4 regions of the Chryseobacterium sp. GTID13 genome follow, and region 1 is predicted to be linked to each of the others. Evidence: riboswitches for the same ligand, from Rfam matches in the RefSeq annotation. Region 1 holds a riboswitch; each other region holds the start of a gene.
What was found. Region 1 has a riboswitch for cobalamin ahead of metE (5-methyltetrahydropteroyltriglutamate--homocysteine S-methyltransferase). Riboswitches for the same ligand answer to the same signal wherever they lie in the genome.
Positions count from the first base shown of each region.

Region 1 (4,870 bases):
AGAGAAGATAAACCTTTGAAATTTATTATGTATTAAGTAAAGAAAAAAACAGGAGCTCTAAAGCTCCCGTAAAATTTATAATGTTTGCAAATCAAATTCTTTACTAGCCTCCCTCGAAGCCTCCACCATTGCAATCAGCGCCTTCTCCATTTCATCCCAATGCCTGGTTTTCAATCCGCAGTCAGGATTCACCCAAAGCTGCTGTGCAGGAATTACAGCTTGTGCTTTCTTCAGCAGTTCAAGCATTTCTTCTTTTGAAGGAACTCGCGGAGAGTGAATATCGTAAACTCCCGGCCCGATATCGTTCGGATATTTGAAGTCGGCAAAGGCCTGCAGCAGTTCCATCTGGCTTCTGGAGCATTCTATGGTGATGACATCGGCATCCATGTCTGCTATATTCTGGATAATATCATTGAATTCGGAATAGCACATATGCGTATGAATCTGTGTGGCATCTTCCACGCCGCTTGCCGAAATTCTGAAAGCTTCCACTGCCCATTTCAGGTATTCCTGCCATCCGGATCTTCTGAGCGGAAGTCCTTCCCTGATGGCCGGCTCATCTATCTGGATAATTCTGATTCCTGCCTTTTCCAGATCATTTACCTCATCGCGAATCGCCAGTGCAATCTGTTTACAGGTTAAAGAACGTGGCTGGTCGTCACGGACAAAAGACCATTGCAGAATGGTGACCGGTCCTGTAAGCATTCCTTTAACCCATTTTTGAGTCAGAGACTGGGCATACTGCGACCAGTAAACCGTCATTGGATGCGGACGGTGAACGTCACCATAGATTACCGGAGGTTTTACGCAGCGGCTACCGTAACTCTGGACCCATCCGTTTTGCGTGAAGGCAAAGCCTGAAAGCTGTTCTCCAAAATATTCCACCATATCGTTGCGCTCAAATTCTCCGTGAACCAGGACATCAATTCCGGTTTCTTCCTGCCAGCGGATGGTTCTTTCGGTTTCTTTTTTCAACAAGATGTCATATTGTTCTGCCGTCAGGTCTCCTTTTTTGAATTTTGATCTCCAGGTTCTTACTTCTTTGGTCTGGGGAAAAGAACCAATTGTTGTGGTGGGAAACAAGGGAAGCTGTAAAACTTTCTGCTGCTCTGCTTTTCTGACACTGAACGGGCTGTTCCTCCGTGTATCATCTTCAGTAGTAACCTCCACACGATCCTTTACTTCCTGATGATGGATCAGTGCTGAAGTTTTTCGGGTATCAACCGCTTTTTTATTTTCTGCATATTGCTGTAATGCCTGGTAATCTGCATTTCCTGATGCCAGCTTTTTTAAGGCAACAATCTCGTATACTTTCTGTTTGGCAAAAGCCAACCATTGCTTGATTCCAGGGGACAGCGTTTTTTCGTCAGTTTCAAGATCAAGATCGAAAGGAGCGTGAAGAAGAGAACATGAAGGGGCAATAAAAACCCTGTCTGAACCGATGGCACTGACAGCTGTTTGAATAAACGCCAAAGATTTTTCAAAATCATTTTTCCAGATGTTTCTTCCGTCCACAATACCTAAAGAAAGGCTCAATGTTTGAGGAATGATTTCCAATACTTCTTCCAGCTGTTCAGGGCAGCGTACCAGATCAATATGAAGGACGTCTGCAGGAAGTGACACTGCCAGCGAAAGGTTGTCTTTCAAACCTTCAAAATAAGTTGCGAGAATAAATTTAAGATCCGGAAACTGTTTTCTGATTTCAGCATAAACGGACTGGTAAATTTCTTTTGCTTTTTCAGTAAGGTCAAGGCCCAAGAAAGGTTCATCAAACTGAATCCAACTTGCTCCATGGTTTTGCAGTTCTTTTAAAATCTCAATATATACGGGAAGAAGATTTTCTATAAGGTCAAGTTTATCAAAGCCGTCTTCTTTCTCTTTTCCCAGGAGAAGATAGGTGAGAGGTCCTATGATTACGGGTTTGGCATTTATTCCGGCCTTTTTTGCATGGATGAATTCACTGATGATCTTTTTGAAAACAATCCGAACTGCTGGTTCTTTTGAAATTCAGGGACAATATAATGGTAATTGGTATCGAACCATTTCGTCATTTCCATCGCGGTAATATCCAGGCCTTCCTGCTGGTAACCTCTGGCCATTGCAAAATAAAGGTCAAGTTCAGAATTGGAGTTTCTTGTTGTGATTTCTCTGTAGCGTTCCGGAATGGCTCCAACGGTTAAGGTCATATCCAAAACCTGGTCGTAATAAGAAAAATCGTTGCAGGGAATGAGGTCAATTCCGGCTTCCTGCTGCATTTTCCAGTTCTGCCTGCAGATGGTTTTCCCGGTTTGCAGGAGTTCATTTAATGATGCTTTGCCTGACCAATATTGCTCGCAGGCTTTTTTGAGTTCTCTGTGGCGGCCAATACGCGGGCTTCCAAGAATGTGCGTTTGCATGTTCTATACTTTTAGATTAAACAATAATGATTTTAAAAGCTCTTTTAAAATGCTTCGCAATGCTGCCGGGAAAGAATTTTTCAGGGAATGGAACGGATACAAAAAGGACGTAATCTTCCTGTTAACGTGAAGAACATTCAAAAAAGTATCATCTGTATGACCTGAAGCTTCAGACCGCGAAAGCATTGTCCATTCAGAATAGGCAGGTCTCCTGGCTTGTAACGGTTTTATCATCCTTCCCGCTTTGGCAGTGGATATTTTCAGGATAAAACTTTGGGTATTACTTACAGTTGCGCGACAGCTCGTGATTCTCACACGATTCCCTATTAATCTACGTTAGGTAAAACCTATTCTGTTTGATGAAGGATGTTAAAGAACAAATCTGAGGTAAATTTAGCTATTAAAGTGAATTCATTGGCTAGATGTAAGGAATTAAGAAAATAATTCTTTCCAATATATATTATTAAGTGAATTATTCTGTATTTTTGAAAATATAATCCTAAAAAAGAATATTATCCTGTGGAAAGACTTGATGAAAAGGATCTCCAATTGCTCAGAATCCTTCAAAAAAATGCCAAATTAACGGTAAAAGAGCTTGCAAAAGAGGTCAACCTTTCGCCTTCACCTGTTTTTGAACGGATGAAAAGACTCGAGCAGGATGGATTTATCAAACATTATGCAGCAGTTCTGGAAGCCGAAAAGCTGAACCGGGGCTTTACTGTTTTTTGCCAGATCAAGCTTAAAATGCATGACCGTGCAGTAGGAAATCAGTTTGTTGAAGATATTTTACAGATTGATGAAGTAGCGGAATGCTACAATATTTCCGGGGATTTCGATTTTCTCCTTAAAGTTCAGGTAAGGGATATGAAGCACTATCAGGATTTTGTATTCAATAAGCTGGGATCATTGGATTCCATTGGAGGTGCACACAGTACCTTCGTGATGGCTGAGGTAAAGAATATTCATGGGGTGAGTATATAGAAGTAAAATAGCACCTGTTTTTTCAGATGCTGGTTCAGATTAAAAATCAGGTTTTTGAGTTTTTAAGGAAGCTGTTCCATTTTTATAACTGCATTGGGCTGATAGTCCTCCGTCAGGTTAAATATCTTTCCTAATTTCTGGGAAGCACTGATAAAGCTGACAAACGTACAGAGCTCTGAAATTTCTTTGTCAGAAAAGAATTCCCTCAGCATGCTGAAATGAGCCCTGAGTATGGAACGGTGGTCTTTACAGAAAAGCTCGGCAAAGCTCACAGCTACGGATATTTTAAGCTCTGACTGGCTGAAATCGGCTTTCCCGCCTTTTACCATACAGTATTCACAGCCGTTTCCAAAGGCGAGGATTCTTCGTACCTGTTCCAGCAGATTAGGATCTAACGTTGTATTTTTAAAGAAGACTTCTTCAAGGTTGTTCCATTTCGCCAGGATCTCAGGGTTGTGCCCGATCAGTTTTTCAAATGGGGTGTTTCCATGGTTTGAAAATTCAATTGTTGTCATATTTTTTTATGTCAAATTTCTGTTTAATTCATAATATTTTAAAATGGATTTAATGGTTAAATTTTATAATTTTGGAGAATTCCACTGATTTAATTTAAAAATGCAATGAAAATAGTTTTAGATGAATTTGATCGTAAAATATTAAGCTTACTGATCGAAAATTCCAGGTTAAGTTATGCCGAAATAGGGCGGAAAATCTCCCTGTCTCAGTCTGCCACAAAAGAAAGAGTACAGAATCTTACCGATACCGGTGTGATTAAAAGCTTTACAGCAGATGTTGATTACAGCCTTCTGGGATACAGCCTGAAAGTTATTATTCATCTGAAATTTAAAAATGATGAGTTCAGAGTATTTATCGATCATCTGAAACAGTTTCCTGAGATCATCAGCTGTAAAAGGGTCACAGGCGAATATTGCCTCATTGCTGAATGTGTGCTGAAGGACAGTGCACATCTTGAAGAAGTCATCGACAGGCTGATCAAGTTCGGAATTCCTTCTACATCCGTTCAGCTGTCTGAAATAAAAACCAATCGTTTTTTTCAAACTCAATAAGCGAAATTTTCATAGAAAGAAAAACAGTATTCCAGCGGGTATTGTTTTTTAATTTTAAAATATTAGTTTTGATGTAAATTAATTTCTATGGAATTCATGTTTATGATCTTTATTCTGGCCATATTCGGCGGTTTAGCTTACCTTATCATGCGCTTTTTTAACCGATGGACGGCTAAATCCCAATATAAAACAGTATGGAACGGGTTGATCTTCATTGCCTCTTTTGCCCTGTTACTATTTATTGCATTTTTTATTTTCATTACCAATGTCAGCTTTGAGCGCTAATCCTTTTTGATTTCCTGATGATCAGGTATGCGGCAGACAGATTGATAATGAGGGAAGCCCATACATTTAATCCGTAGAACAGTTCATAATCGTGCCGGTTTTCCTGATAGATCAGGTTCTTAATCATTCTGAAGGTAATGG
Region 1 covers NZ_JAOCMB010000005.1:1,018,977-1,023,846, reverse strand. The annotation lists partial or broken gene metE (5-methyltetrahydropteroyltriglutamate--homocysteine S-methyltransferase) at 76-2,396, opposite strand; gene N4G44_RS11065 (hypothetical protein) at 2,395-2,526, shown strand; cobalamin riboswitch at 2,581-2,762, opposite strand; gene N4G44_RS11060 (Lrp/AsnC family transcriptional regulator) at 2,916-3,377, shown strand; gene N4G44_RS11055 (carboxymuconolactone decarboxylase family protein) at 3,440-3,892, opposite strand; gene N4G44_RS11050 (Lrp/AsnC family transcriptional regulator) at 3,998-4,444, shown strand; gene N4G44_RS11045 (hypothetical protein) at 4,532-4,729, shown strand; gene N4G44_RS11040 (DUF2306 domain-containing protein) at 4,713-4,870, opposite strand, start outside.

Region 2 (4,870 bases), on a different contig from region 1:
GATGGAAGATTTTATACACTCGAAGCAGTTCTTAATTTCTATTCGGATCAAGTAGAAGATAATCCCAACCTTGATCCGCAGCTGAAACAGAACGGACATACCGGAATTGCGATGAATACACAGGAAAAGCAGTTTATCATTGCTTTCTTGAAAACCTTATCCGATAAAACCTTTATTTCTAATCCAAAATTTGCAGAATGAACATTATGAATCTGAAAAAAATAATTTTTATACTAAGTTTAGCTGTATCGGTTGTCTGTCAGGCTAAAACCATTAATGACAGCCTTTACATTGCACCTGATATTAACAGAATTCTGCTGTATGACTGTGATGCCTGCGGGTGTGCAGCAGGAAACGGTTCCTCCGGCTTTGAGTCCTTACTGAATCCCCAGTTTATAGGGATCAAATATTTTGCACAGCACTATAAAGCCAAAGAAAACCTTTTTGTAAAAGATCATACACAGGATCAGTACTTCAATACCCTGCAGGTTTGGGGTAAAATTCCATTGACTGAAAAACTGAGTGTCTACGCCAGTCTGCCATTTCATTTTCATGAAAAGAAAACCATGCAGGGTGATATTAATATCAGCGGTATCGGAGATCTGAACCTGATGGGAATCTACCGGATCATAAGTTCAAAAGATAATTTTCATCAGCTTAATGGCGGTTTAGGGGTGAAAATTCCTTTGGGGAAATTTGATGAGAAAGGAGCCTCCGGTGTCAATCCAAGTTTTCAGCTCGGAACAGGAAGCTGGGATTATCAGGCTGCTCTGAACTATAAATTCCAGAAAAACAAACTGGCTGTACTCGTCAATACAGATTATACCATAAAAACTGAAAACAAAAAAAACTACCGGTTCGGAAACCAATGGAATTATGCAGCAACAGGTTTTTACCAGCTTACAGGAAATAAAAATACTATTTTTTCTGCCAAAGCCGGACTTCAGGGTGAAGTTTATGATCAGAACAAACAGTTTGACGAAGTTTTACCCAACACGGCAGGAAGTGCTTTGTATGGAAAACTCGGTTTTGAGGCATCCTATAAAAAATTCAGTCTGGGAAGTGAAGTAATGCTCCCTGTTTACTCCCATCTGGCCGGTGGCGATATTGAAGCGAAATCCAGGTTCAGTGTCTTTATCAATTTTGGAATTTAAGGAATGGTGGCTTCGAGAGCCTCAGCCACCATTGCCGGAAAAATAAGTATATGTTATAATTTGAAATATTGTTTTTTTATTATCCTTAAGGTTTATAGTTTCTTTATTCTTAAGATCGAATAGCTTCCATGTGGTGGCTGAGGTTCTCGAAGCCACCGTTAGCCAATCAACCCAGCGACTGAAATTCTGAAGTTGCTGGGTTTTGTTGCTGAAAATCATTTTGTTGAATCGATTTTGATTCTATGAAGAATTTTCTATCTTTGCCGCAATCTGGTGCGCTGTAAAAAGCACTTAAAAGGGAATCCGGTGAAAATCCGGAACAGACCCGCTGCTGTAAGCTCCACATCAAAGTTTTTGAAGAGTATATCCACTGTTTTTTTTAATGGGAAGGATTTCAAAAACGGAGTAAGTCAGAAGACCTGCCGGAGGATGAACGTTTGATGCTTTCGTGGAATAAAGCTTAGGACAACAAGGATTCTGTGCAGTGACAGCTGTGCTTTATCTTTGCTATCTTATATCCATTAGCGTCTACATTATTCTAAACGAGCTAATGGTCAGAAAACTTAGTTTTTCACAGTTTCAGAAAGTTGTTATCACAATATTTGTGGCAGCATTTCAGCTTCTGTTCTCACAATCCGGCGACAGTATCCGGGAAAAAACGATTCTTCCGATTCAGATTTACAAAAAAGATTTTAAAGAAATTCTTCCTGCCCAGATCCTTTCCGGCGAACAGCTGGAAAGACTGAACAGCCAGTCGGTGGCCGATGCTTTACGGTATTTCTCAGGAGTTCAGATCAAAGATTATGGGGGAATGGGCGGTCTGAAAACGGTGAATATCCGGAGTATGGGTAGCCAGCATGTGGGCGTTTTCTACGATGGGATACAGCTTGGGAATGTTCAGAACGGAATTGTGGATCTTGGAAAGTTTTCACTGGACGATCTTGAAGCTATTTCTTTATACAACGGCCAGAAAAGTGAAATTTTTCAGCCGGCAAAAGACTTCGGATCTTCAGGATCTATTTATCTTCAGCCTAAAATACCTGTTTTTAAAGGAGATATTAAAACGAACTTAACGCTAAAATTAAAATTAGGCTCTATCAGTTTATTTAATCCTTCCTTTCGTTTGGAACAGAAGATTTCGGATAAAGTCTCGGCAAGTTTCAGTTCGGAGTTTGTGCAGAGTGACGGATTGTATAAGTTTAAATACGAAAAGAAAAATTCTGACGGATCTGTTGCCAATGATACCATTGCCAGAAGATATGATTCTTACATCCGTGCGAAACGTTTTGAAACTGCTTTAAACGGGACCATTAATGACGGAAGCTGGAGTGTACGGGGTTACGGCTATATTTCCGATCGTGGAGTTCCCACTGCTATTGTTAATAATAACTTCGGGCCGAAAGGTCAGCAGATGCTGGATGAAAACTATTTTGTTCAGGCCGGTTTCCGAAAAAAGCTGTTCCCCAAATTCGAAACCCAGTTCAAGGCTAAATTTGCTTACGACTATACCCGGTTTTTAGATACGGTGAATGTGGCAACAACCGTTCTGCCGATAGATAATTCTTATGTTCAGAGGGAACTCTATTTTTCCAATTCAAATATTTATTCTATTCATAAAAACTGGGATGTAAGTGCAAGTTTTGATTTCCAGTATAATAATCTGAATGCCAGTCTGAGGGATTTCTCTTTTCCTACCCGCTATACTTCACTCATTGCCTTTGCTTCAACCTATCAGTGGAACCGGTTGAAATTTTTAGGAAGCGTTCTGGGAACTTTCGTACATGAAGAAGTAAAAATGAATGCAAAATCTCCGGATAAAACCGAATGGACACCTTCAGCCTTCCTGAGTTATCAGCCTTTTGAATCCAAAGACCTTACCGTGAGGGCCTTCTACAAAAGAGTGTTCAGGATGCCTACTTTCAATGATCTCTATTACACAATGATCGGCAATGTAATGCTGAAACCTGAATACACCAACCAATATGATGTAGGCTTTACCTACCAGAAACTTTATGACCGTAAATTTTTTAAAGGAATATATATCAAAGTGGATGGCTATTATAATGAAGTAGAAAACAAGATTATTGCTGTTCCTACCACCAATCTGTTCAGATGGATGATGACCAATTTAGGCGAAGTAAAAATCATCGGGGCAGATGTGAATCTTCAGGCTGAGTTTGATATCCATAATGTGAGGCTGAAACCCTTGGTGAGCTATACTTATCAGCGTGCCGGAGATTATACCGATAAAAAAGAAGATTACTACGGTGACCAGATTTCCTATGTGCCGTGGCATGCTGCAACCTTTACCATGATGGCGGATTATAAAGACTGGAGCTTCAATTACAGCTTTGTATACACCGGAGAACGTTACGATGCACAGCTGAATAATATCCGGGCCAATTATCTGCAGCCCTGGTACACCCATGATTTATCCGTTCAGAAAAAATTCAACTGGCATTCCCATCAGTTCAAAGCCAGTTTTGAGGTCAATAACGTGCTTGATCAATATTATGACGTGGTCAGGAATTATCCGATGCCCGGAAGAAATTTTAAACTTATTGTAAGCTTTACATTATGAAAAAACTAAACTTTTGCCTGCTGGCATTTGCTCTTTTGATTCTGTTCTCGTGCCGGACAGACGATTATGTGGTTCCTTCGGAAACGAAAGGCGTAAGTAGCGGTGAAGATACTCCCGTTAAAGGATTTTATCTTCTGAATGAAGGAAATATGGGCAGCAACAAATGTACGCTCGATTATTTCGATTATGCTACAGGAACTTACCGCAAGAATATTTATGGAGAAATCAATCCGAATGTGGTAAAGGAGCTTGGAGATGTGGGAAATCATATCATGATCTACGGAAGCAAAATGTACGTCGTTGTCAATGTTTCCAATAAAATTGAAGTGCTGGAAGCAAAAACAGCCAAACGGATCAAAACCATACAGCTTCAGAACTGTCGTTATCTTGCTTTTAAAGGCAATAAAGTCTATGCCAGCAGCTATGCAGGACCTGTTGAGCTGAATCCCAACTCCCCACCCGGAAAAGTAGTGGAAATAGATACAACTTCACTTGCTATTGAAAGACAGGTAGTGGTAGGTTATCAGCCTGAGGAAATAGAAGTGATGGGAGATCAGCTTTTTGTCGCTAATTCCGGAGGATACAGGTTCCCGAATTATGATAAAACGGTCTCTGTTATCAACCTTAATACATTCACGGAAACCAAAAAAATTGATGTAGCTATTAATCTTCACCGTATTAAAAAGGATAACTATGGAGATCTGTATGTGAGTTCCAGAGGAGATTATTACAATATTCCATCAAGCCTGTTTCTGGTGGATGCCGCTACAGGAACAGTGAAAAAAGATTTCCATGTTGCAGTGAGCGGAATGACGATCGTAAAGGACAAACTGTACTATTACGGGAATGAATTTAATTACAATACCCATACTTACGTCAAAACCTTCGGAATCATCGATGTCAAGACAGAGCAGGTCATTGCGAATAAAATCATAGACCAGCAATATGCTGATGAGATTAAAGCTCCTTACGGAATTGCAGTAAACCCTTACACCGAAGATATCTATCTGACGGATGCAAAAAACTACGTGACAACCGGTTACGTATACTGCTTCGATAAAACCGGAAAATTCAAATGGAAAACGGAAGGCGGAAATATCCCTGCTCATTTTGCTTTTTTATATAAATAATCAGA
Region 2 covers NZ_JAOCMB010000002.1:873,013-877,882, forward strand. The annotation lists gene N4G44_RS04325 (cytochrome-c peroxidase) at 1-201, shown strand, start outside; gene N4G44_RS04330 (transporter) at 198-1,154, shown strand; cobalamin riboswitch at 1,409-1,595, shown strand; gene N4G44_RS04335 (TonB-dependent receptor) at 1,705-3,735, shown strand; gene N4G44_RS04340 (YncE family protein) at 3,732-4,865, shown strand.
Region 2: another riboswitch for cobalamin. It lies ahead of N4G44_RS04335 (TonB-dependent receptor); the one in region 1 lies ahead of metE (5-methyltetrahydropteroyltriglutamate--homocysteine S-methyltransferase).

Region 3 (4,870 bases), 700 kb from region 1:
CTTTCAGGTGGCGAGAAAAGAATTGTTGAAACATTGATCATTATCTATTGCGACTCCGCATTTGTTCTTCTGGATGAGCCTTTCAGCGGTGTTTCTCCAAAAGCTGTGGAAGAATTGAAATTAATCATTAAATCCCAATCAAAAAATAAGGGAATCATTATCTCTGATCATAACTACAATGTTATTCTGGATATGGCTGATGATATTTACCTTCTGTCTGAAACTTACCTGAGAAAGGTGAAAGATGTTAAAGAACTGCAGCAATTTAAGTATCTTCCAAAAAGCTAGATCAATTGAGATTAGGTTCCCAATAATAAGTTTCATATCGCTTTTCAGGAAATATTGATAATTTTAATCAAATACCATTATATTTTACGGAGTAAAAAAGCATTTAATTTATATATTTGAAGGATCAAAAATTTCATAGAATGATTTCCGTAAACAAAGCATTGTACTTATCCGCTTTCAGTCTATTTTCCTTATCATTTGTGAAGGGACAGAGTAAGGTTCCTTTCGGCGTTGTAAAAGCTGAAGAAGGCTACGCCAATGTGCGTGTTCACAAGGATGACTACAGAAAAATTGTAGACAAGATCCGGATGCGTAAAGGGGATGTATTTGTTTATGTAAAGCCTGCACCGGGAGAAACGGAATGGATCTGGATCAAATATCCTGAAAAGCAGGACGATGAAAAGCCTTTTGTGAGATATGAGAATCTTGAGAAAGAAGGAATGGTCAATAAGGGGCGTGTTGCCTTCATCGATCAGCTTCCTCAGTTCACGCCTTCAAAATCCAAGAACGGGAAATCACTTATCTTCACAGACAATAGCAATCCGAAAATACCGACTGCCCAAAGAACGAAGGTTGTTATCGATATTTATCCTTCCAATGCCGGTTACAGAAAGCAGGAAAAAGATGCAGACGGAAAAATTCTTACCATCGATAAAATAAAGCCGTGGGGAATCAAAGATGCACTTCCTGAAGGAATGACGGAGATCAAATCCATTAGGGTTCAGCAGCCCGGAAGAGGTTCTGTTTTTGTAAGGGAAGCCATAAAAAATATGTTCCAGCCTACCATGGATTTTAACAATATCGGGGTAACTGCCCTTGACAATGACCATATCTATCTTTATATGATCAATGGTTCCGGTGAAAACAGGTACACCACTCTCTGGACCATCAAGGAAGGAAGGGTAATGAGCCAGATTATTTACAATAGTCCGGAATAATTGCCGTTTTTTTCTGTAATATTCTTATTTTTGTCCTGAAAAAGTTTTAACGCTAATTCATCACAGAAACCGGTTCTGCTTAACGCAGATTAAAAGGGAACCGTGTGAAAATCACGGACTGTCGCGCAACTGTAAGTAACTGAAGTCTTTACCACGGATCCACTGTGCAGGCACGGGAAGGAGGTAAAAGATGTTACAAGTCAGGAGACCTGCCTTTTCTTTAAACAAGAAACTTTCGCGATCTGAAGTTTATTGATCTGATGGACTGTTTTCAGGGATTCCTTTGATTCCTGTCTCTGCTCTGTTATTTTAATAATATTTCATTTCGCATTAATTAATAATGAAATATGACTACAGAAGAAAGAATTGCAGCATCCGAAACCAGAATTTTTAAAGCGGTTTTCCCGAATACCACCAACCACTACGATACTCTTTTCGGAGGTACAGCCATGCAGCTGATGGATGAAGTTGCTTTTATCACCGCAACACGTTTTGCAAGAAAAAGAGTGGTAACCGTAAGCAGCGATAAGATCGATTTCAAAAAACCTATTCCTGCCGGAACAATTGTTGAGCTGATCGGGAAGGTTGCCTATGTGGGAAAAACCAGTATGAAAGTGAATGTTGAGATCTATACGGAACAGATGTACTCTTATGAAAGAGAAAGAGCTATTGTAGGCGATTTTACGTTTGTAGCCATTGATGAATTTAAAAAGCCGATCAGGATCATGTAATGATGATTATAAAAAAATGTTTCGGGCGGCCTGCGGCCGCCCGAAACTATTTTTCAAACCTATCAGAAACCGGTTATCTGATCACTTTTTCTGTCTCCAGGCTTTTACTCAACAACATCTCAAAGGCCTCTCCCATTTCATCTGATGCCCTCGTGATCGCATGTTCAAGCATATTTCTGATCTGTTTTTCGGTAACACCGGCTTCTGTCCAGCTTTTTCCTGAAGTATGGGAATTCAAGATAAAAGGCATAATACGGTCGATTGAACAGGCAAAAATAGCATCTGGGGTCTTTTCTTCTTCAAATTCAAGCCATAGCTCAAAAAATTCGGTACGTAAAGGTTCATCCAGGATTCCGAAAATTTTCCGGGCTGAAATTTTCTCTCTCTCGAATTTTCCTACCATTGCTTTTTCGTCAAAAATAAAAGTATCACCTGCTTCTATTTCTACCAGATCATGAATGGAAAGCATTCTTATTACTCTTAAAAGATCAATATCCACTCTATTTTTAGCGTATGGATAAAGGATCTGGGCCAGAATAATGATCTGCCATGAGTGTTCTGCCGTATTTTCCCTTCTGGAATCGTCGGCATTATAATTTCTTCTTTGTACGTTTTTCAGGGCATCTACTGCCAGGATAAAATCGATTTCCTTCTGTATCTTCATTGTTAATTCTTATAATATTCGTTGATGGGATAAGTTTTAATATTCTTTATCCATTGATCGTTGATGAATTCTTTTTTGGTCACTTTTACAGTTTCTCCGCCGGTTGCATCTTCTTCCAGCTCATATACTTTAAACAATCCGCGTTGCGGAATTATCGTATATTCCGTTGTGAGATGCCAGCAGCAACCTGATTTGGAATAGGTAATTAATCTTTTTCTCTCAGAATCCGTATTGAACATTCCCAGATTTTCGTAAGCCAGGGCGGTTAATTCCTCACTCAGAACCATTTGCTTTTTAGTACTATTAAATACGTAGACATCATAAGAAGGGCCTCCATACCCACTTTCATTTCCGTTTCTGATGGCTATATCTTCTGTTCCGTCAAAATTGAAATCATCAAAAATCAATGGACTCTGTTCATTATATAATTGAATGATATTCGCAGTAGGTTTCTGATCCTCGTTCAGATAGAAGTTTAAATTCTCTGAAGTTAAGGTCTGAAATTTTCCGGAAGTCTTCTTGTCCAGCAGCTCAACAGTTGATTTTCCACTGCATTCATTGTTTTCGCAGGTTTCCACGTTGATTTTTACATCATAATTCTTCGAAGCATCTTTTAACTCGAACTGATTCTGAGCCCAATAAAAGTTTCCGAAAAGGATAATAGGCAATATTATTTTGTGATTCATCTGAGTTGTGCTTTGTTTTAAACAATTTCACTGAATTCTTTCTGTAAAATCTTACTCAAAAGTACAAAAAATTAAAATCTCAAAGCCGATTTTAACTGATTTCAAATTCATGACAAATTTCAACTAAAATTTATACTACTGAATATCAGTAAGTTAATATAAAACTAAAAATAATTTCACTACTTTGTATTGCATAATACCATTTTATTTACATATCTTTGTAATGTAAAATCGGAATAGGTTCATCTAGCTAGGAACATTATTCTGAAAATATAACTAATTAACAAAACTTATTAAAGATGAATACTGAAAATACCAAAGCGCAAATGCGTAAAGGAATTCTGGAATTCTGTATTTTAAGTCTCATCAATCATCGCGAAATGTATGTTTCCGACCTTATCGATGAACTTAAAAAAGGAAAACTGGATGTAGTGGAAGGAACCCTCTATCCTCTCCTTACAAGACTGAAAAATGGCGAGTTCCTTTCCTACAGATGGGAAGAATCTACCGGAGGACCACCAAGAAAATATTACCAGATCACAGAAAAAGGAAAACTCTTCTTGGACGAACTTCAAAATACCTGGGCAGAACTGACAGATTCAGTAAACCAAATCACACAAAAAAATTAAAAAACAAAGCTATGAACAAGACACTCTCAATAGGACTCGCAGGTTTTTCTTTCACTATAGAAGAACACGCATATATAAAGCTCAGCGATTACCTGAATGCTCTTAGAAGCTCGTTAGACGCTTCAGAAGCAGAAGAGGTAATGCACGACATAGAAATCAGAATGGTTGAAATCTTCAAAGATTCTTTAGGTAAAAGAGAAGTCATCAACGATGGAGACGTAGAAAGAGTAATTGCTCAGATCGGTACTCCTGAAAAGATCGGAGAGCAGGAAGAAGCTTACTATTCTGAAAAAAACAGCAACAGACAAAATACTACAGGAACTACCTATTCTGATAGAAAGCAATTGTTCCGTGACCCTGAAAAACAAAAAATCGCAGGAGTTTGTGCAGGTTTAGCTGCATACTCTGGTATGGACATTACTTGGATGAGATTAATTTGGGTAGGTGCATTTCTTTTCCTTTGGGTTGCCCCTGGATCCTCGCTTTTAGTTATCCTTTTATATTTTATTCTCTGGGCAGTATTACCTAAAGCAGAAACTGCATCAGACTTTTTGAAAATGAAAGGAAAACCATTGAATTTTGATAATTTAAAGGAAGAATCCAGTAAAATTGTGCAATTCGCCAACGAGACAACAACCAGAGCTGGTGAAATTTACACTGAAAATAAACCTTACATCAGCAATGCTGGAAGCGGAGTCTGGAATGTTTTAAAATATATTATAGGAATCTTCTTCGCATTTATGGCTTTAAGCAGCATTATAGGTGTGTTTGTAGTCTTTGGCCTTTTCGGAATTGATTCAAACTTTCCCGGAGCTGATGAAATGAAATTCCTTCTTGATAACGATGGGCTTTACAATGTATTTTTAGCATTAATTATCGTTGGATCTTTAATTCCTGCCGTTCTTTTCAGCTTACTAAGTATTAAGATCTTTTC
Region 3 covers NZ_JAOCMB010000005.1:1,720,677-1,725,546, forward strand. The annotation lists gene N4G44_RS14530 (ATP-binding cassette domain-containing protein) at 1-288, shown strand, start outside; gene N4G44_RS14535 (hypothetical protein) at 429-1,226, shown strand; cobalamin riboswitch at 1,279-1,457, shown strand; gene N4G44_RS14540 (acyl-CoA thioesterase) at 1,574-1,957, shown strand; gene N4G44_RS14545 (HD domain-containing protein) at 2,031-2,621, opposite strand; gene N4G44_RS14550 (XAC2610-related protein) at 2,624-3,307, opposite strand; gene N4G44_RS14555 (PadR family transcriptional regulator) at 3,607-3,936, shown strand; partial or broken gene N4G44_RS14560 (PspC domain-containing protein) at 3,948-4,870, shown strand, end outside.
Region 3: another riboswitch for cobalamin. It lies ahead of N4G44_RS14540 (acyl-CoA thioesterase); the one in region 1 lies ahead of metE (5-methyltetrahydropteroyltriglutamate--homocysteine S-methyltransferase).

Region 4 (4,870 bases), 810 kb from region 1:
GTAAATCCGTTGGAATCCGATGTGAAAATTTTATCGTTGATTACGCTGAATCCGTATAAAGCGGAATAATCATCAACACTGTTCGCTACGGTGAATAATGGTGATGAAGGAGCCGTTGTAGCGCTCATATCCATTCCGTATACTTTCTTTCCTGAAGTGAAATAGAATTTACCGTTGGAAATTTCAAGATTTTTTGCATCGGCAATTCCCGTTAAAGTAGTTGTTTTTGTAATGCTTCCTGTGCTTGATATCTGGTAGATATAAGAATTAGCGGCATCTGCAGCAATTGCGTATACATTTTGATTGTTGGAGATGATCTTGTTGATATTTCCGACAGGAAGAGTGATCGTAGACTGAACCTCGTTAGTAGAAGTATTGATGTAAGTGATCTTATTTCCAAAACCGAAAGAAGCATTCTGTACAAAAATATTGTTTCCGGCTTCCACAATTCTCTCGGCAGCATCCGTGAAAGCAATTTTTTTGATGAAAGAACGGTCTGAAACCCTGTAAATGCTTACATACTTATCGCCCATATATTTATCATTCGTTACATAAATATTATTGTTGGCAAAAGCCATATAGCGGGGAGAATTAAGTTCAGCGGTAATTTGGCCGTTCGCTTTAAAGTTGGAACGGTTGGCAATTTGGATTCTATTAGAATTATTCAGTAGAAGATAAGCATTTTCACCATTGAAGGCAATCATCTGTAAAACATCCCCCAGCTTTGAACCACCGTTATTAAATGCAAAAATGTTATCCTGTTTAAGGCTTAGGTCTGCGCTTACAAATGTTACGTCTGCCTCGGGCTTTCCGTAAGTCCCTTCATTGGCAATTAAAAAGCCGTTACCGTAGAATATTTCCTGCTCCTCAGTATTGTCACTGCTACAGGACACGATGCCCAGAAGAAGTGTAAAAGCAAAAAGAAGATGTAGAAGTTTTGTCAGTTTCATAATATTTTTAAGTTTAAAAATTAATTGTTGCATAAACACTGTAATTTCTTTTAGGCATCGGGTAAAGAGATACTGTCTGGTAATAGGTATCCGTGACGTTATTTACTTTAAATCCTAAAGTGTATTTCTTGAAAAGCGATGCAGAAATTCCGGCATTCAAAATAAAATATGGGTCAATCGCTACAGATCTTTTTTCGTCGGATGTTGTATACGTAAGGCCGTTGAACATTCCCTGAGCATATACTTTGAATAAAGAATATCCATACTCTATATTTCCGACTGCCTTGTGCATCGGAACATACATCCTCTGCAAATCAGTGTCTTTGTTGATCGATTTTGAATACGTATAGCCTCCGTCCAGCTTCAAAGCATGTTTACCAAAGGTTTTATTCCAGGTAACCTGAGATTCCAGACCGTAAGATTCAACCCTGTACGTATTAAATGGTGCCCAATACCCCAAAGAGGTCGGAAGCCAGTTGATCAGGTTTTTGATATCCATATAATAAGGGCTTAGAGCAATCTTAAAATCCCCAAAGCTGAACTCATGGTTCATATCAATATTTACAGAGGTTTCCGGAACCAGATCCAGATTTCCTCCCGGCTGCCAGTAAAGATCATTAAAAGAAGGGTATCTGAAGTTTTTGAAAAATTAATTCCTACATGATACCATTTCACAGCATTCCATTTCCCGGAAAAAGAATACAGAAGGGGAGAAGAGATGTCTTCTACAAAATCCTTCTTAATTCCTGCTTCGAAACGGAGATCTTTTGTAGCAAAATATCTTATTAAGCCGGATAAGGAACCTACATTTCTGCTGACAACCCCAATTCCTGATTGACTATTTTTGTCCGATTGGTAACCTTCACCCTTGTTCACCTGAAATTCCCCGATAGCATTGATGTTGATCTTTGGAGTGATGAAATAATTGAAATCATTCTTAAAAATGTAATTCTTTCCGTCTGCCCCACTTGCCTTAGGTTGGTTAATATCTGCAAAATACTGGAAATTATCCTCTGTGTAAGCCATTTTCAGACTGTTGGAAAGATTACTTTTGTTAATGTCCCATGCAATCAGGCTTCTTAAAGTCTGCACCTTATATTTCGTTTTATTACCGTTCAGTTCGAAAATAGGATAATGCTGGGAAGCATCAAACATCTGGTTTTGCCATGAAATAGTCTGGTGGTCAGCAATTTTATACGCTACGCCAATATTGACCGAAGTATTATAATATCTTCCGTTGGTATTATGAAACCCGGTATTTCCTACCACGAATTCAGGAACCTTGTAGTCATTTTGACTGGTTATATAGCTTCCTGAAACCTTTACACTCAATTTTTCATTGCTGAAAGCAGCCTGTGCAAAATTATTATAGGTATCAAAAGATGCCACCTCTGAAAAAACAGAAGCCTTAAAACCCCTGTTGAAATCTAAAATGTTATTTAAATGAATGCTTCCCCCGATAGCACCGCTTCCATATACAACACTTCCTCCGCCAGCTTTTATATCAATCTGATCATATCCGAAGAGAGGAATATTATTCACATCCCCTTGCCCCAAAAAGCTCGAGTTGATATTGATTCCGTTCCATACAAAAGCAGTCTGCTGAGCCGTTGTTCCCCGGAATGATGGTGAAGAAACAGCACCACGACCGTTTTCTTTAATGTAAATGGAAGACTGGAAGCGTAAAAGTTCAGATAGATTGGTTGAGTTTTTCTCAACATCTTCAGGAGTAATTGTACGGACCGGGTGAAAAAGTTTTGCTTTTTTCATCTGGCTGTCGAAAATATAAATAGTGTCAACAGCTTTCTCCTGTCCGAAAAGAAAGCCGCCAAAAGACGAACAAAGCAGTAATAAAGACCTTTTTATATCCATACTATTTTACTTTTCCTCCGAAAGTAATCCGTTTTTAGTTATAATTCTGGCAGGTCTCCTGACTTTCGCTTTCTGCACCTTCCCGTATGAACAGTGGTTTTTTGCAGAAAATCTTATTGCGATCTACAGTTGCGGGGACAGTTTGGGCATCGCACCCAATTCCCTATTATTTCCAAAATGCTGGAAACCAAAATTTTTGCAAAGATAACTTTTTATATGTATTTCACAAAAAGGGTAAAAAAATGAATGATAAGGTCAATAGTGAATGGTCAATTTTGCTTCGCAAGATAATACAGATATATGAATTGAATGAATTTTTTCAAACCAACTCTTCACTTGCAAAGCAAAATTTACAATTGACAAAATTTCATCTTACAAAAACGATGAATCAAAATAAAAAGGTAACAAATCCTTAATAGAATGCACCTTCACGACCTCATCATTCATGCTTGAAAAATAAAGGTCTATGTTTTCACTTTGTTTTGTCTCATATTCTATTAAACTTTGTCTGCATGCTCCACAAGGAGGGATCGGAGGATTTTTCTCATGGAATTCCTTTGGTCCGCCCACTACAAAAATCTTCTTGACCTTTACATCAGGAAAATTAGCAGCCACCCAGAAAAGAGTCGTTCTTTCCGCACATAGTCCTGATGGATAGGCTGCATTTTCCTGGTTGTTACCTGAGTAAATTTCACCGTTTTCCAGCAGAACAGCACATCCTACAAGGAAGTTCGAGTAAGGCGCATAGGCATTTTCACGGGCCTGTTTGGCACTCTCGAACAGTTTTTTTCTATATCGCTCAGTTCACTGCTGTTTTTAAAGTGCTCGTAACTGATCTGTATGTCTTTTTTCATATATTAGTCATGACTAAAAAAGGGGGCTAAAAGTACTCCTTTTTCACCAATTGAACAATGTTTTTTTATTCATCCATTAAATTGAAAATTCAAAAAAAATAAAATGCTGTATACACCAATAAAATTCAGAAATGTAGAACTGAAAAACAGATGGGTAATGTCTCCTATGTGTATGTATTCCTGTGAAAATGGCATGGCCAATGATTTCCATTTTGTACACTACGGGAGCAGGTCACAAGGAGGAACCGGACTGATCATGGTAGAAGCTACAGGCGTAGAGCCGCGGGGAAGAATCACCAATCACTGTATGGGAATCTGGAACGATCAGCAGGCAGAGGAACTGAAAAAATCGTTGACTTTGTCCATTCCCGTTCAGAAAGTAAAATAGGAATCCAGCTTGCCCATGCCGGAAGAAAGGGCTCCACGTGGAATAATATACAGATTCCCATAGAAGAAGGCTGGGAAACAGTAGCTCCCAGCGGTATTCCTTATCATCCCTCTGAAAGGATTCCCCATGCCCTCACTGTTGATGAGATCCGGGAACAGGTTCAGAATTTTAAAAATGCAGCTCAAAGAGCAGTAAAGGCCGGCTTCGATATCATAGAAATTCATGGTGCACACGGATACCTCATCCATCAGTTCTTATCGCCGCTTTCCAACATCAGAACGGACGAGTACGGGGAAGCTTTGAAAACAGGATCCGATTTCTGGTCGAAATTGTTGATGCTGTAAATGAAGTACTGAATGAAGATACCGCCCTTTTTGTAAGAATTTCCGGTACTGAGTATGCGGAGGGCGGATGGAATATTGATGACAGTGCCGAACTTGCCAAAGTATTAAAAGAACATTCCGTGGATCTGGTTGATGTTTCAAGCGGAGGAAATATTCATGGAGCAAAAATACCTGTGTTTGATGGATATCAGGTTCCTTTTTCGTCTCAGGTCAGAAGAGAAGCCGGGGTCAGAACCGGAGCGGTGGGATTGATTACCAAAGTAGAGCAGGCCGAAGACATATTGGAAAAAGAAGATGCAGACCTTATATTTATTGCAAGAGAGATTCTAAGGAATCCCTATATTGCTGTTCAGGGCTCCTTTGAAATGAAGGCTGACTGCTTCTTTCCCCATCAGTATACAAGGGCGAAAATTTCATCGTAACATAAAAAATGAAAATCGAAGACTTTATGCTTACCTGTCC
Region 4 covers NZ_JAOCMB010000005.1:1,826,274-1,831,143, reverse strand. The annotation lists gene N4G44_RS15115 (YncE family protein) at 1-950, opposite strand, end outside; gene N4G44_RS15110 (TonB-dependent receptor domain-containing protein) at 964-1,533, opposite strand; gene N4G44_RS15105 (TonB-dependent receptor) at 1,512-2,822, opposite strand; cobalamin riboswitch at 2,854-3,029, opposite strand; partial or broken gene cdd (cytidine deaminase) at 3,195-3,676, opposite strand; partial or broken gene N4G44_RS15095 (NADH:flavin oxidoreductase/NADH oxidase) at 3,780-4,830, shown strand; gene N4G44_RS15090 (DUF2752 domain-containing protein) at 4,839-4,870, shown strand, end outside.
Region 4: another riboswitch for cobalamin. It lies ahead of N4G44_RS15105 (TonB-dependent receptor); the one in region 1 lies ahead of metE (5-methyltetrahydropteroyltriglutamate--homocysteine S-methyltransferase).